Regions from separate parts of the Streptococcus sp. W151 genome, predicted to be linked through region 2. Evidence: predicted binding sites of a transcription regulator. Region 2 holds the regulator's gene; the other holds the start of a gene.

Region 1 (8,417 bases), on a different contig from region 2:
TCATCAGGGGCTTTACCCTATCCACCCAGATGGCGTCCCTCTTCACACTGTGGATAGAGAAAGTCCAATCGTTCAGCATCTCTACCAAGCCATGCTGTTAGAGGATCTCTTTAAGGATTCAGATTCGCAAATCCGCCTGGTAGAAGGATTGGACCATCCTTTCGCTCTACCAGATGGACATGAAAATGCAGGCTTCTTCTACCATCAACCATCTGGACGCTTCTTGACCTTCAAGTCAGAGGCTCCCGCCTTGGTGGTGTATTCAGCCAATTTCGTAGATGAAACCGTTCGTCTGCAAGGCCAACCAATGGTTCAGCACAATGGCTTGGCTCTAGAATTCCAAACAGTGCCAGATGCCATTCACAGTGACCAGGCTGAAAAGGTTATCCTGAGAGCAGGTCAAGTCTTTACCAGTAAGACTAGCTACCATGCCATCGCTAAGAAATAAAGAGGAAAGGGGAGTGGCCAAACAAGGATGTGAAATTCTTGCTTGAGACCTCCTCTTTTTCTCAAAAAAAATTTAGAAAAACTATAAGGAAAGTTTAAGCTTCCTATCGTATACTAATACCATCATCAAAGACCTCCTAACTTTGAATGATAAAACTCCTAAAACTTTTTCATAATAATCTCCCTATAAGAGCCACCAAAACCGGTGGCTTTTTCTACGTACCTTAGTGAGTCAAGTCCAATCGGGACGCAGACGAACTTAGGTACATTGATGCAGTTCGAACGGTAGTGAGAACTACGATCCTTAAAAAGAAACAAGTTATTTTAAGAGGAAAATCGGTTCCGAAAATCGACAATCAATAATTAGTAATATATCGAATAGAATATGATTTTAAATCATCAGAGACGTCATTTTTTGCTATAATAGACTGTATGAGTAGAATTTTAGACAATGAAATCATGGGCGATGAAGAGGCTGTTGAACGGACGCTGCGCCCGCAATATTTACATGAATATATCGGCCAGGATAAGGTCAAGGACCAGCTGAAAATCTTTATTGAAGCGGCTAAGCTTCGGGATGAAGCGCTGGACCATGTCCTTCTTTTTGGCCCCCCGGGATTGGGGAAAACTACGATGGCCTTTGTCATTGCCAATGAGCTGGGTGTTAATCTCAAGCAGACTTCCGGTCCTGTCATTGAAAAGGCTGGTGACCTGGTAGCTATCCTTAATGACCTAGAGCCGGGCGATGTTCTCTTTATCGATGAGATCCACCGTCTGCCTATGTCAGTCGAAGAAGTGCTTTACAGTGCCATGGAGGATTTTTACATCGATATCATGATTGGCGCTGGTGAGACCAGTCGGAGTGTCCACCTGGACCTTCCTCCCTTTACTTTGATTGGGGCGACGACGCGAGCGGGTATGCTGTCCAATCCCTTGCGCGCTCGCTTTGGGATTACCGGGCACATGGAATACTATGAGCAAGATGATCTGACAGAGATTGTCGAGCGGACCGCCGAGATCTTTGAGATGGAAATTACCCACGAGGCTGCCGAAGAGCTTTCTCTTCGCAGTCGTGGGACTCCTCGGATTGCCAACCGCTTGCTCAAACGGGTGCGCGATTTTGCTCAGATTATGGGCGATGGCTTGATTGACGATACCATTACGGACAAGGCCCTCTCTATGCTGGATGTGGACCATGAAGGACTGGACTATGTCGATCAAAAGATCCTGCGCACCATGATTGAAATGTACGGCGGTGGCCCGGTCGGGCTTGGGACTCTATCGGTCAATATTGCCGAAGAGCGCGAGACCGTAGAAGATATGTATGAGCCTTACTTGATTCAAAAAGGCTTTATCATGCGGACCCGGACAGGGCGCGTGGCGACCCGCAAGGCTTATGAACACCTGGGTTATCCCTACAATGGAGACTAGAAGAAGATGCTGACGGAAAAAGTGATAGTAGAACAAATCCAAGCGGATCCGGAGATGATGACTGTCTTAACCATTATTCGAGATCTAGGCTTGGCAGATGCCTGGCTTGCAGCGGGTGCGGTGCGAAATTTCATCTGGAACCAGCTCTCTGGAAGACCTGGGTTTGATGCGATGACGGATCTGGATCTGGTCTTTTATGACCCTGCGATCAGCTATGAGGAGACGCAGCAGATCGAGCAGGAATTAAAGAAGACCTATCCTCAGTACGCTTGGGAAGTGAAGAATCAAGTCTACATGCACCAGCATAGCCCCGGGACGGCCCCTTATCGCAGTGCTTGTGATGCGGTTTCTAAATACCCCGAGCAGTGTACGGCTCTTGCGGTTCGCCTAAGGAAAGATGGTCAGTTGGAGCTCTTTCTCCCCTATGGAACCAGGGATATCGAAGACTTCATCGTTCAGCCGACTCCTCATTTTTTAGCCAGCCCAGAGCGTTTGGCGGTGTATACGGAACGTATGAAAAAGAAAAATTGGCAGACCAAATGGCCTCAATTAGAGGTTCGTTTTCCAAAATAGAGAAAAAAATCAGATTTGAAAAGGGAATCTGATTTTTCTTTAAAATGATAGAGCCCCTTTGTCATCTTTCTGTCACATTTTTGTTATAATAGTCATAGTATGCTGGTTTTCCATAGTGGAAAGCGAAGAGCTCATGTAAATTGGGTAGTCCGAACAAGGAGTTAGGTGGTGTCATGAAAAAAATCGTCTTTGTCTGCTTAGGAAATATTTGTCGGAGCCCCATGGCAGAGTTCGTCATGAAGGACTTGACCGATCAGTATGAGATTGAAAGTCGGGCCACCTCTAGTTGGGAACATGGCAATCCCATCCATCGGGGGACCCAGAAAATCTTTCAACAATACCAAGTCCCTTATGATCCAGCTAAGACTTCCTTACAGATCAAGGAAGAGGATTTTTATGCCTTTGATCTGATCCTAGGGATGGACGAAAACAATGTTGCAGATCTAAAACAAATGGCTCCTGCAGGGACAGAGCATAAGATCCATCTTTTTGCTGATGAAAGTGTGCCAGATCCATGGTATACCGGTGATTTTGAGGAAACCTATCGCAGGGTTCTGGCGGGCTGTGAAGCTTGGTTAGATCAGCTAGCAACTTCTGAAGAGTTTGATATGTGAGAGAATACAGAATATGAAAGAATTTTTAGAGACTTATAAGGTCTATCTAACAAGAAAAAATTTAGAAATAGTAGCATTGGTAGTGATTGTCTTATCTGCTTTGCTGGTCTTCTTTTCATCTATTCCGGGTCAGGGTGTCTTGACCTTGGACAAGGGCGCTATCCGTTACAAGGGAAGTTTAGTTCGTGGCAAGATGAATGGCAAGGGAACCGTCACCTTTAAAAACGGCGATACTTATACAGGAAACCTCGTCAACGGCTCTTTTAGTGGTTATGGCAAATTTAAGTCCAAGGATGGCTGGACCTATGAAGGGCAGTTTGTCAATGGTCAGCCCGAGGGCAAAGGCACCTTAACCACAGAAGCCAACGTCATATACAAAGGAACATTCAAGCAGGGGATTTATCAGAATGCGCATTAAATGGTTTTCACTCGTCCGTGTCACAGGACTCTTATTGGTATTGCTTTACCATTTCTTCCAAAAAGCCTTTCCTGGAGGCTTCATTGGGGTAGATATTTTCTTCACCTTTTCAGGATTTTTGATTACAGCGCTCTTGATCGATGAATTTGCGCGCAAGCAAGGAATCGACTACTTGGCTTTCTTGAAACGGCGCTTTTACCGGATCGTACCCCCCCTTGTCTTTATGGTCTTGGTCGTGATGCCCTTTACCTTTATGGTGCAACGGGACTACGTGGCTGGTATTGGGACACAGATTGCGGCGGTCTTTGGTTTTGTGACCAATTTTTTTGAGATGGCAACTGGTGGTAGTTACGAAAGCAACTTCATTCCACATCTCTTTCTTCATACCTGGAGTTTGGCCCTAGAAGTGCATTACTATGTACTATGGGCGCTCCTAGCATGGTTCTTGGCTAAGCGGGCTAAGACGGTTGGAAAATACCGAGGTATGCTCTTCTTAGCATCCAGCGGGCTCTTTCTCTTTACCTTCTTGTCCATGTTCATCCGCGCCTTTCTGACAGCTAACTTCTCCACTATCTATTTCTCTAGTTTCACTCACATCTTCCCCTTCTTTGCGGGATCGTGCCTAGCAACGGTAACAGGGATTGCTAATGTCAGCCCGAACTTTACAAAGCTGGTGCAGTCTTGGAGTATGAAAAAGACTTTGTCGGTCTTGGGCGGAAGCTTTGCCTTCTTGTTTGTGCTCAGTCTTTTCTTGCCATTTGATAGCTTGTGGACCTATCTGTTTGGCTTTTTAGCGGCGACAATCGCAGCTTGTGCCATGATTCTGTCGGCCCGTATTCTCCATGAAAAGACACCAGATAAAAAGGAACCAGCCATCCTCAATTTCTTGGCAGATACCAGTTATGGTGTCTATCTTTTCCACTGGCCTTTCTTTATCATCTTTTCTCAACACTTGGGAAATATGATGGCAGCCCTTGTGACGACGATCGTTTCCTTGATTCTAACGGCTCTTTCCTTCTATATTTTAGAGCCAACCATTGCAGGCAAGGAGCCTCGTGTCTTTGGTATGAAGATGGATCTGAGTTTTTTGACCAAGCCTATCTTTTACCTCATGATTCCACTGGCTCTCTTGATGTTCGGAATCTCTGCCTTTGCACCAACAGTCGGAGCTTTTGATGAGAGTTTGGTTGTGAGTGGGCTCAATCAAGCAGATAGCAAAATGCAGGTTACGCGGACGCAGGTGGACAATGCGACTGCAACAGACTATAACGTCTCAAATGGTGTGACCATGATCGGTGACTCCGTTAACTTGCGGGCGCAGGATTACCTGACTAAAGCGATCCCTGGCATCCAGATCGATGCGGTGGTGAGCCGTCAGCTGGAAAATGGAATGAAGGTCTTTGAGACCGATATCTCCAATAAAGTTCTCCTAAAAAATGTGGTCATTGCCCTAGGAACCAATACTGTAAGCAACTACAAAGAGTTGCTGGATCAGTATGTTGAAAAACTTCCAAAAGGCCGTCGCTTAATCCTTGTGACACCATATGATGGTCGATATGCCAACGATCAGTCCAGCGAATCGGTTCAAACTCGTCTTTATGAGTTAGAACTAGCCAAGAAATACGACTTTATCACCATTGCAGACTGGTATCAAGTAGCCATGGAAAATCCAAATATTTGGGTGGGAACAGACTCTGTTCACTTCAATATGGAAACCAATGGTGGGGAACTCTATGCTCAAACAGTCAAAGAAGCTCTTGACAAGGCTGAAAAAGGTCCAGTCAAGAAGTAAAAAAGTATCTCTGAAACTGAAACAAAACAAATCCTAACAAAACAAAACAAAGAGCAACTTTATACTTGTAAAAAGTTGCTTTTTTTAGTAAGATCAAGAAAACGCTTACAAAAATCAATTGAAAATATCACTTTGTGAAGAAAAAATTTTTTTAATTATTTTTTCACAATTTTGCTAAAGAATTGCTTTTACAGCAATTAAATTGATAAAACTTTCACAAATTTCAAAAAAATCTTTGTGAAAGTTGCTTGGAAGTGTTTACAAAAATCTCAAAATAGAGTACAATTATATTGTGAAATAATTAACAAATCGAAATTTCTTACACTATTCTTGAAAGTTTCTGAAAACAAGAAAAAGTTCCGGAAAAGGATAAGGGTTTCAAACATTGGAGGAAAGCATCAAATGGCTGATAAAAAAACTCTCTCACCTGAAGAAAAGAAACTCGCTGCTGAAAAACACGTAGACGAGTTGGTGCAAAAAGCGCTTGTTGCGCTTGAAGAAATGCGCAAATTGGATCAGGAACAAGTAGACTACATCGTTGCAAAAGCATCTGTAGCTGCTCTTGACGCACACGGTGAGCTTGCTCTTCATGCCTATGAAGAAACTGGTCGTGGAGTCTTTGAAGACAAGGCGACTAAAAACTTGTTCGCTTGTGAGCACGTTGTAAACAACATGCGTCACACTAAGACAGTTGGTGTCATTTCAGAAGATGACGTCACTGGTTTGACTCTTATTGCTGAGCCCGTCGGAGTTGTCTGCGGGATCACTCCTACAACAAACCCAACTTCAACAGCAATCTTTAAAGCTTTGATTTCCTTGAAGACACGGAACCCTATCGTCTTTGCCTTCCACCCATCTGCTCAAGAATCATCAGCTCATGCAGCACAAATCGTACGCGATGCGGCAATTGCAGCTGGAGCGCCTGAGAACTGTGTGCAATGGATTACTCAACCTTCTATGGAAGCAACGAGTGCACTGATGAACCACGAGGGAGTTGCTACGATCCTCGCGACCGGTGGGAATGCCATGGTGAAGGCGGCTTATTCTTGTGGGAAACCAGCTCTTGGGGTAGGTGCCGGAAACGTACCTGCTTATGTTGAAAAATCAGCTAACATCCGCCAAGCAGCCCACGATATCGTCATGTCTAAATCATTTGACAACGGAATGGTCTGTGCGTCTGAACAAGCGGTCATCATCGATAAAGAAATCTACGATGAGTTTGTTGAAGAATTCAAATCTTACCATACTTACTTTGTCAACAAAAAAGAAAAAGCCCTTCTTGAAGAGTTCTGCTTCGGTGTGAAAGCTAACAGCAAGAACTGTGCGGGTGCAAAATTGAATGCGGACATCGTTGGGAAACCGGCAGCATGGATCGCTGAACAAGCTGGCTTCTCTGTACCAGAAGGAACCAATATCCTTGCGGCAGAATGTAAAGAAGTTGGTGAAAAAGAACCGTTGACTCGTGAAAAATTGTCACCAGTTATCGCTGTTTTGAAATCTGAAAGCCGTGAAGACGGAATTAACAAAGCTCGCCAAATGGTTGAATTCAACGGTCTTGGCCACTCAGCAGCCATCCATACTGCTGATGAAGAATTGACAAAAGAATTTGGTAAAGCAGTTAAAGCTATTCGCGTTATCTGCAACTCTCCTTCGACTTTCGGTGGTATCGGGGATGTTTACAATGCCTTCTTGCCATCATTGACACTTGGATGTGGTTCTTACGGACGCAACTCTGTTGGGGACAACGTTAGTGCCATCAACCTCTTGAATATCAAAAAAGTCGGACGCCGGAGAAATAACATGCAATGGATGAAACTACCTTCAAAAACATACTTTGAACGTGATTCAATTGAATACCTACAAAAATGTCGTGACGTTGAACGTGTCATGATCGTTACAGACCACGCTATGGTAGAGCTTGGTTTCCTTGATCGTATCATCGAACAGCTTGACCTTCGTCGCAACAAGGTGGTTTATCAAATCTTTGCAGACGTAGAACCAGATCCAGATATCACAACTGTTGAACGTGGTACAGAGATCATGCGTGCCTTCAAACCAGATACGATCATTGCTCTTGGTGGTGGATCACCAATGGATGCGGCCAAAGTTATGTGGCTCTTCTACGAACAACCAGAAGTGGACTTCCGTGACTTGGTTCAAAAATTCATGGATATCCGTAAACGTGCCTTCAAGTTCCCATTGCTTGGTAAGAAGACGAAATTCATCGCCATCCCAACAACATCTGGTACAGGATCTGAAGTAACACCATTTGCCGTTATCTCTGATAAAGCAAACAACCGTAAATACCCAATCGCTGACTACTCATTGACACCAACCGTTGCCATCGTAGACCCTGCTTTGGTATTGACAGTTCCAGGATCTGTTGCAGCAGACACTGGTATGGACGTCTTGACGCACGCGACAGAAGCTTACGTATCACAAATGGCTAGCGACTTCACAGATGGTCTTGCCCTTCAAGCTATCAAACTTGTCTTTGAAAACTTGGAAAGCTCAGTGAAGAATGCGGACTTCCATTCACGCGAAAAGATGCACAATGCGTCAACGATCGCAGGTATGGCCTTCGCCAATGCCTTCCTCGGTATTTCTCACTCAATGGCCCACAAGATCGGTGCACAATTCCACACCATCCACGGACGGACCAATGCGATCTTGCTTCCGTACGTTATCCGCTACAACGGTACACGCCCAGCCAAGACAGCTACATGGCCTAAGTACAACTACTACCGTGCAGATGAAAAATACCAAGATATCGCTCGTATGTTAGGACTTCCATGCTCTACACCAGAAGAAGCCGTTGATGCCTACGCAAAAGCTGTGTACGAACTTGGTGAACGCTGTGGTATTGAAATGAACTTCAAAGCACAAGGGGTTGATGAAAAAGAATGGAAGAAACATTCTCGTGAATTGGCCTTCCTTGCTTACGAAGATCAATGTTCACCAGCTAACCCACGTCTTCCAATGGTAGACCATATGCAAGAAATCATCGAAGATGCATACTATGGTTACAAGGAACGTCCAGGACGTCGTAAATAAGACGCCAAGGAACAACTGATGTTTATCAGCTATCCCTCGCTCAAAAGAGCGGGGGATTTTTGATGGCCTTTTCAGGTTTCAATCGAAA
Region 2 (8,417 bases):
ATGGACAATCCCGAAGTGACCACCCGTGAACTCATGGAAGTGTTGCCTGGTCCAGATTTTCCTACTGGAGCCTTGGTTATGGGTAGATCAGGTATTCATAAGGCTTATGAAACAGGGAAAGGCTCAATTGTCCTTCGCTCTCGTACGGAAATCGAGGAAACAAAGAGTGGCCGTGAACGAATTGTCGTAACGGAATTTCCATATATGGTAAATAAGACTAAGGTCCATGAACATATCGTGCGGTTGGTGCAAGAAAAACGGATTGAAGGAATTACTGCTGTACGAGATGAATCTAACCGTGAAGGGGTTCGTTTTGTCATTGAAGTACGTCGGGATGCCTCTGCCAATGTTATTTTGAACAATCTCTTCAAGATGACGCAAATGCAGACCAACTTTGGTTTCAATATGTTGGCCATTCAAAATGGTGTTCCAAAGATCCTTTCTCTTCGTCAAATTTTAGGTGCTTATATCGAGCACCAAACAGAAGTGGTGACTCGCCGGACCATCTTTGATAAAGAAAAAGCTGAAGCTCGTGCCCATATTTTAGAAGGCTTGCTTATTGCTTTGGATCACATTGATGAAGTAATCCGAATCATCCGCAATAGCCAGACAGACGCTGAAGCACAAGCTGAGTTGATGTCGAAGTTCAAGCTCTCTGAACGTCAAAGTCAAGCCATTTTGGACATGCGTCTTCGTCGTTTGACCGGTTTGGAACGAGACAAGATCCAGAGTGAATATGACGACTTGGTTGCCTTGATTGCTGATTTGGCTGATGTTTTGGCTAAACCAGAGCGTGTGGCGACTATCATCAAGGAAGAATTAGAAGAAGTCAAACGCAAGTTTGGCGATGATCGTCGAACTGAGTTGATGGTAGGGGAAGTTCTTTCTCTTGAAGATGAGGACTTGATTGAAGAAACAGATGTCTTAATTACCCTTTCTAATAAAGGATACATCAAACGTTTGGACCAAGCTGAATTTACTGCACAAAAACGTGGTGGACGTGGTGTCCAAGGAACCGGTGTGAAGGATGATGACTTTGTTCGCGAACTCGTATCTACGAGCACCCATGATCATTTGCTCTTCTTTACGAATAAGGGGCGGGTTTATCGTTTGAAAGGTTATGAGATTCCCGAATATGGCCGGACAGCTAAAGGATTGCCAATTGTCAACCTCCTAAAATTGGACGAAGGTGAATCGATTCAAACCATTATCAATGTGGAGCAAGATCGCAGTGACGAGGCTTATCTCTTCTTTACGACGCGACAAGGTTTGGTCAAGCGAACCAATGTAGCAGAATTTTCAAACATCCGTCAGAACGGTCTGAAAGCTCTGAACCTACGTAATGAGGATGAATTGATCAATGTCTTCCTTACAGATGGCAATACTGATGTCATTATTGGTACCAAATATGGATATTCTGTCCGCTTTAATGAGGCTGTAGTTCGGAATATGGGACGTTCTGCCACAGGTGTACGTGGTGTGAATCTCCGTGAAGGAGACAAGGTTGTAGGAGCTAGTGTCGTTACCGATCAAGATGAAGTATTGATCATTACTGAAAAAGGTTATGGTAAGCGGACAATGGCTGGCGAATACCCAACCAAGGGCCGTGGTGGTAAAGGAATCAAAACAGCCAATATTACAGAGAAAAATGGTCCGTTAGCTGGTCTTTTAACCGTTAAAGGGGATGAAGATCTGATGATCATTACCGATACCGGAGTTATGATCCGGACAGGTGTGGCTAATATTTCTCAAACGGGTCGTTCGACTCAGGGTGTGAAAGTCATGAGACTGGATCAGGATGCTAAAATTGTGACCTTCACAACTGTACAAGCTGATGAAAAAGATGAAGAAGTAGTGGAAGAAAACGAATAGATAAGGGGACAGCATGTCACGCAAAAGAAAAAAGAAAAAGAGTTTACGTAATACTCTTATCAACATCGTTGCAACACTTTTGATTATTCTCTCGCTTCTCTTAATTTTCAATGCTCCGATCCGCAATATGATCATGGTTTGGCATACCAACCAATACCAGGTTAGCAAGGTCGATAAAAAGACTATTGATAAAAACAAAGAAGTGAAGACGAGCTTTGATTTCCAACATGTCCAGTCACTCTCGACGGAGGCCGTGATCAATGCCCAATGGCAGGCTCAAAAACTTCCTGTAATTGGGGGAATTTCGATTCCTGAATTGAACATGAACCTTCCAATTTTTAAAGGACTCGAAAACGTAGCCCTTTACTATGGAGCAGGGACTATGAAGGAAAACCAAGTCATGGGACAAGGCAATTATTCTCTTGCTAGTCACCACGTATTTGGCCTAACTGGAGCAAATGCCATGCTGTTCTCACCATTAGAGAAAGCTAAGGCTGGTATGAAGATCTACATCACGGATAAAGAAAAAATCTATACTTATGTCATCTCGTCTGTTGAGACAGTGACTCCAGACCGTGTAGATGTTATTCAAGATCGTGAAGGTGTCAATGAAATCACCTTGGTGACCTGTGAGGATGCTGCAGCGACTTACCGGACGATTGTAAAAGGAAACTTGGAAACCTCTGTTGACTATGACAAGGCTCCAAAGGACATCCTGGATTCATTTAGCAAGTCTTATAATCAAATGCAACTCTAAAAAACCAAAGCCCGAGGCCAAGAGAGGCCTGGGCTTTTTTCTTTATAGTATGGCATGAAATAACTAAAGGATTCTTGTAAAATTGTAAGCGATTGGTAATATAATGTAAGGAATTTGTCATAATATTGAGGGAAATTCGGTATATAATAAGAGGAGAAAGAGTATGATAAGGAGGTAGAATAGTGACGAAAGAGCGAATTTATCATCACTTGCATCATTTCTATAATCTCTTAATAAATGATTTTCCACGAAATGGATTAATTACGAAAGGAATCTACGAAGTAGAGCAAGTCTACCAGACCTTAGAAGCCATTCCTCAGAGTCAGGAGTACTTGATCCGCTGTGAAATTCAACAGTTTTTAAAGGAGCTTGAACAAGTTCAAACAGGTTATCAGATCCGCTTTAATAAAGATGAAGCCTTAGTGTTAGATGATTTGAAGCAAGAAATCGCCTGTAAATAATGAAAGGTCGTTATTTTCTCAATTTATTACGAATTAATAAGTGAGGAGGAAATTATGTACGACATATCATTTATTGAACCATCTTTGCTTCCTAGGGAACGCTTGGTTTCTGAAGGGGTAGATAAGCTGAGTCATCAGGAATTGTTATCCATTCTCTTACGGACAGGCAACAAGCAAAAAAGCGTTTATGAGATAGCACAAGGTCTTTTGAGCTCGGTAAATAGTTTAAAGGAGTTAGGGCAATTAACCCTAGAGGAGCTACAGGAAATCTCTGGCATTGGGCGAGTGAAGGCCATCGAACTTCAGGCTGTTATTGAGTTTGGACGAAGGATTCATAAAGATGAACTAATGAGTTCCGAACAAATCATGAGTAGTCAGAAATTGGCCCATAAAATTCAACAGGAAATTGGCCATAAAAAGCAGGAGCACCTGGTTGCCCTTTATTTGAATACCCAAAATGAAATTATTCATCAACAGACGATATTTATTGGAACAGTGAATCGAAGTATCGCGGAGCCGCGTGAAATCCTGCATTATGCACTGAAGCACATGGCAACCTCCATTATCTTGGCTCACAATCATCCATCTGGTGCCGTGTTCCCTAGTAAAAATGATGATGAAGTCACTCATCGTGTCTTAGAGGCCTGTGAAGTAATGGGGTTAACCCTATTGGATCATTTGATTGTATCCGAAGAAAACTACTATAGTTATCGAGAAGAAACGGATTATTTGGTATAAAAAAGGTTGGAACCTTCTTGTTCCAACCTTTTTGTTATTGAAGTATAAGTCTTTATTCTTCGTTTTTACGCATAAAATAAAGGAGTGTTTGCAATTCACTAGTAAGATCGACATATTGGACGACGACATCCTTAGGGACTGTCAGATGTACTGGCGAGAAACTGAGAATTCCCTTGACACCAGCATCTACCAAGAGGCTAGCAACTTCTTGAGCCTTAACACTTGGAACAGTTAGAATGGCTGTTTGAATGCCTTCTTGTTTGAGTTTCTCTTTAATAGATGAAATACCGTAAATAGGAATTCCGTCTTTACTTTTAGTATTGATCAGTTCGTGATCGTCTAGATCAAACGCCATGACAATTTTCATCTTATTGCGTTCATGGAAGCGATAGTTGAGGAGGGCACTTCCCATATTTCCGATCCCAACAATAGCGACATTAGTAATAGCATTGTCATTTAAAAGATCTGCAAAGAAGTTCATCAGTTTTTTTACATCATAACCAAATCCACGTCTTCCTAATTCACCAAAATAAGAAAAATCTCGGCGAACAGTAGCAGAGTCAATCCCAATCGCATCCGCAATTTGTTTGGAATTGGCGCGCTCTATTTTTTCAGAGTTAAAGCGTTTAAAAATGCGGTAGTAGAGCGATAAGCGTTTTGCTGTTGCGCGTGGAATTGGAGTATTTTTATCATGTTTCACAATATCACAACCTTTCCCTCTTATTGTATAGGAAGATTGTGAAAAAATCAACTATCTAGAACGGTTTTTCAAAAATATTTTTGTCTAAAGAAAAAGCTGATGGCGATGAGAGAGTTCCATCAGCATCAGCTTAGTTTTCAGCTTGCTCTACCTTTTTCAAAAAAGCATAGAGCCCATCGACCCTTCCTGTATAGGGGAGTTTTTCACCCTTGTATTCAATGGAAACAATTGAGTAAGAGTCAGGCAGGGTTACACAGCCTGAAAATGCTAGAATGCAGGCTGCAAGGTCAGGATAAGTAGTCGTTCGCTCTACTTGGTAAGCGTCGATATAAGTTAGGGTTACCATATTAGACCTCTGTTTTGTTGAAAATTTCTCTTTCGACAAGACTATCCATTAGGAAATAAAATTTTTGTTGGATAATGTCATTCTCTGAATTTTTAAAGATATTAACCAGACGAAGTCCAGACTTGTCTGTGATATTGATTTTAAAACCTGTAAGGTCTTTGTTGAAGATAATTTTAAGCAAGAAGCCTTCACCGCTATTTGGAACAGCTTCGAGCAAACGATTTAACTCGTAATTTCCAACCTTTGTAACAGCAAATGTATTGTCACGTAAGGTATATTTTTTAACATTTGGGTGTAGACTATAGGTATATTTGCAGTCTTTCAATGAAACGCTTGTTTCAAAAGCCATATTGTTCTCCTATGATAAAATTTCTTTAAGTTTTGCGAGGAAGTCTCGAACCTCCTCTACGGTATTGAGTTCTGAAAAACTAATTCGAAGGGATTCTTTCAAGCGTGAGCTATCCTTTCCATAGAGCGCTTCAAGGACATGGCTGGGTTGTACAGTACCGGCGGTACAAGCAGAACCAGTGGATACGGAAATACCAGCTAAATCCAGTCTCATCAGCAAGACATCGTTTTGGACGCCTGGGAAGCCAAGATTCCAAACAAATGGAAGATGATCGTCACTCGCATTTACGTAGTAGTCGTAGGCTGCTAAACCATTAACTAGTTCTTGACCGAGTTTTTGAACGTGGTGGAAATTTTCTTCTTGATGAAGTGTGGCTTGCTGTATCGCAGTTGACATCCCTACAATTGAAATGAGATTTTCCGTGCTGGCTCTCATCTTATTTTCCTGATCCCCACCATGGATGAGATTATCAAAATCTGGGACGGCTGCATAAAGGAAACCGACTCCTTTGGGGCCGTGGAATTTGTGGGCAGAAGCACTGAGAAAATCAATCCCTAACTCTTCGGGATAGACCGGGACTTTCCCAATTGCTTGGACAGCATCAACATGAAAGGCAGCGGGATGATTTTTTAAGAGTACTCCGATTTCTTTAATCGGTAGAAGATCTCCAGTCTCGTTATTGGCAAACATGGTAGAGACAAGAATGGTATCCGGTCTAAGAGCTGCCTTGATATCACTAGCCTGAATACGCCCTTCTCTTGGTTGGACGATTGTGACTTCAAATCCGAAATGTTCTACAAGGTATTCAATGGGTTCGAGAACCGCATGGTGTTCCAAAGCGGTAGTAATGATGTGTTTGCCATCTGCCTGGTGTTTCAAGCAGTAGCCTTTTATCACAGTATTATTACTTTCTGATCCACCTGAAGTGAAGAAAATACGATTTGGAAGGGTATGGAGAGATCTAGCAATCTCCTCGCGAGATTCACGGAGGAGTTTACTAGCCATTCGTCCATGAGCATGAAGACTGGATGGATTTCCAAAGGTTGTCTTCATGGTTTCTGTCATCGCAGTGATGACTTCAGGCAAAAGGGGAGTTGTTGCGGCATTATCAAAATATATCACATTCAGACCTTATTTCTTATGGTAGGCAAATAAAGGACTAACAGGTTTTCTTTCTTGAATGCGAACAATAGCTTCAGCGATTAGTTCGCTAGCTGTCAGATAGTTAATGTTTTTAGGAGTTGGTCCTTTTGGAGCAACAGAATCGGTTACTAAGATTTCTTTGATCGGAGCTTGATCTAATAATTCAACAGCACCTTTAACAAATAAACCGTGGCTTGATACAGCATAAATTTCAGTAGCACCATCACGTTCGACGATTTTAGCAGCTTCTGAGAATGTCTTCCCAGTATTGAGGATATCGTCGATCAAGATTGCTTTCTTGCCTTTGACATCTCCAATAATATAGCCATAATCACGGTTCGCATCATCTTGCTCGTAATCGATGATCGCAATCGGTGCATCAAGATATTCTGCTAAACTACGAGCTCGTTTAACTCCTGAGTTTTTAGGGCTGACGACAACGACATCTGGACCTGTCAGGCCTTTGTTGATGTAGTGCTCTGCAAAAAGTGGAATGGTAAAGAGGTTATCCACGGCAATATCAAAGAAACCTTGGACCTGAACAGCATGGAGATCGAGTGTGACGACGCGATTCACCCCAGCTTTGACCAACATGTTTGCGACGAGCTTAGCTGTGATTGGTTCGCGAGGAGCAGCAGTTCGGTCTTGGCGAGCATAGCCAAAATAAGGCATGACCACATTGACGGTGTTTGCGCTAGCCCGTTGGCAAGCATCCACCATGATTAACAATTCCATCAAGTGATTATTAACAGGAAAACTGGTTGATTGAATGATATAAATATCATATCCACGAACACTTTCCTCAATGTTGACTTGGATTTCACCATCTGAAAACTGACGGGATGAAATTTTCCCAAGTGGAACCCCAGCATGATCCGCGATTTTTTGCGCAATCTCTGGGTTTGAATTGAGAGAGAAGAGCTTCATATTTTTTTTATCCGACATGTGATTCCAACCTCATTTAGATTTTTGATCTTAGCACTATTTTAGCAAAAATTTGCGATAATTTCAGCTATTTTACAATCTTTGCGCTAATCTAGCGATTTTATTTTTTGCTGCTTTGTAGACGATTCCATGGTCTGAAATGAACTGATGAAAATTTTCTTCCTGTTCAGCAGTTTCCACCTCAATTTCCAACTCATAATCTTCAGTGTCTAGATAGAGACTGTGGTCGAGTGCCACCAAGCCTGCAGCTGTTTCTTTTTCGAATCGTTCTGTTGTCAGGCTTCCCCAGACAGCAAGTTGTTCAACGGGGATTCCTTTTGACTCCAAGAGGTTTTTGATTTCTCCATCAGGAAACTCTTGGTGTTGAAGAATCTCCTTGGTTTCTTCTGGGCTGAGTGCTTGATTGTACTCGAAATGGCCAACTGTTTCAGGAACTTTGAGAGTCAATTCCGCTTGATCTGTGAAAGTGCGCACCCGTAAGGCCATTTTTTCCTTGCGGATGAGCTGGTCGGGTGTATCGATATAGTGATTGGTTTGGACAACCAATTCTGTATCAGCAAAAAGTGAAAGGAGGGATTGGTATTCCTCCTTGTCTAGCAAGGTTTTGTATTCAATTTCTAAATGGTTCATTTTATGGTCCTTTGCTTTTTTTCGAAAGCGATTCATGATATAATAAGAGATGTGTTTATTGTATACAAAAATGGTTCAGATTACAAGGTGGTAGGATGACAATTGATTGGGAAAACTTCTTAGATCCTTATATCCAAGCAGTTGGCGAATTAAAAATCAAACTGCGTGGGATTCGAAAGCAATATCGTAAGCAACAAAAGCATTCTCCAATCGAGTTTGTGACAGGTCGTGTTAAGCCGATTGAGAGCATCCGAGAAAAGATGATCCGAAGAAATATTTCTGAAGAAAATCTGGCACAGGATATGCAAGATATTGCTGGTCTTCGCATCATGGTCCAGTTCGTAGACGACGTCGAAGAGATCTTAGAGGTTCTGAGACAACGGCAGGATATGCGCGTGGTCCAAGAGCGAGATTACATTCGCCACAAGAAATCAAGTGGCTACCGGAGTTACCACGTTGTGGTGGAGTATCCAGTC

The links. Region 2 encodes Rex, which represses fermentation and respiration genes when NADH is low (regulators of the CRP and FNR family bind a similar motif). Its sites were predicted from a motif close to TTGTGAANTANTTCACAA; they were not measured.
Region 1: the regulator Rex is predicted to act here: its motif matches at 5,566-5,583, upstream of adhE (bifunctional acetaldehyde-CoA/alcohol dehydrogenase).

What each region holds. Positions count from the first base shown of each region.
Region 1 covers NZ_JBRKNT010000005.1:36,203-44,619, forward strand. Annotated here, with positions in the region: gene ACVC7Q_RS07900 (aldose epimerase family protein) at 1-448, shown strand, start outside; gene ruvB (Holliday junction branch migration DNA helicase RuvB) at 880-1,878, shown strand; gene ACVC7Q_RS07910 (nucleotidyltransferase family protein) at 1,885-2,451, shown strand; gene ACVC7Q_RS07915 (low molecular weight protein-tyrosine-phosphatase) at 2,625-3,065, shown strand; gene ACVC7Q_RS07920 (hypothetical protein) at 3,079-3,483, shown strand; gene ACVC7Q_RS07925 (acyltransferase family protein) at 3,473-5,275, shown strand; gene adhE (bifunctional acetaldehyde-CoA/alcohol dehydrogenase) at 5,678-8,329, shown strand.
Region 2 covers NZ_JBRKNT010000001.1:520,357-528,773, reverse strand. Annotated here, with positions in the region: gene gyrA (DNA gyrase subunit A) at 1-1,872, shown strand, start outside; gene ACVC7Q_RS02475 (class A sortase) at 1,886-2,629, shown strand; gene ACVC7Q_RS02470 (porphobilinogen deaminase) at 2,812-3,090, shown strand; gene radC (RadC family protein) at 3,145-3,828, shown strand; gene ACVC7Q_RS02460 (redox-sensing transcriptional repressor Rex) at 3,881-4,528, opposite strand; gene ACVC7Q_RS02455 (DUF4649 family protein) at 4,659-4,874, opposite strand; gene ACVC7Q_RS02450 (DUF1831 domain-containing protein) at 4,876-5,223, opposite strand; gene ACVC7Q_RS02445 (cysteine desulfurase family protein) at 5,233-6,345, opposite strand; gene ACVC7Q_RS02440 (ribose-phosphate diphosphokinase) at 6,355-7,311, opposite strand; gene ACVC7Q_RS02435 (CYTH domain-containing protein) at 7,384-7,941, opposite strand; gene ACVC7Q_RS02430 (GTP pyrophosphokinase) at 8,037-8,417, shown strand, end outside.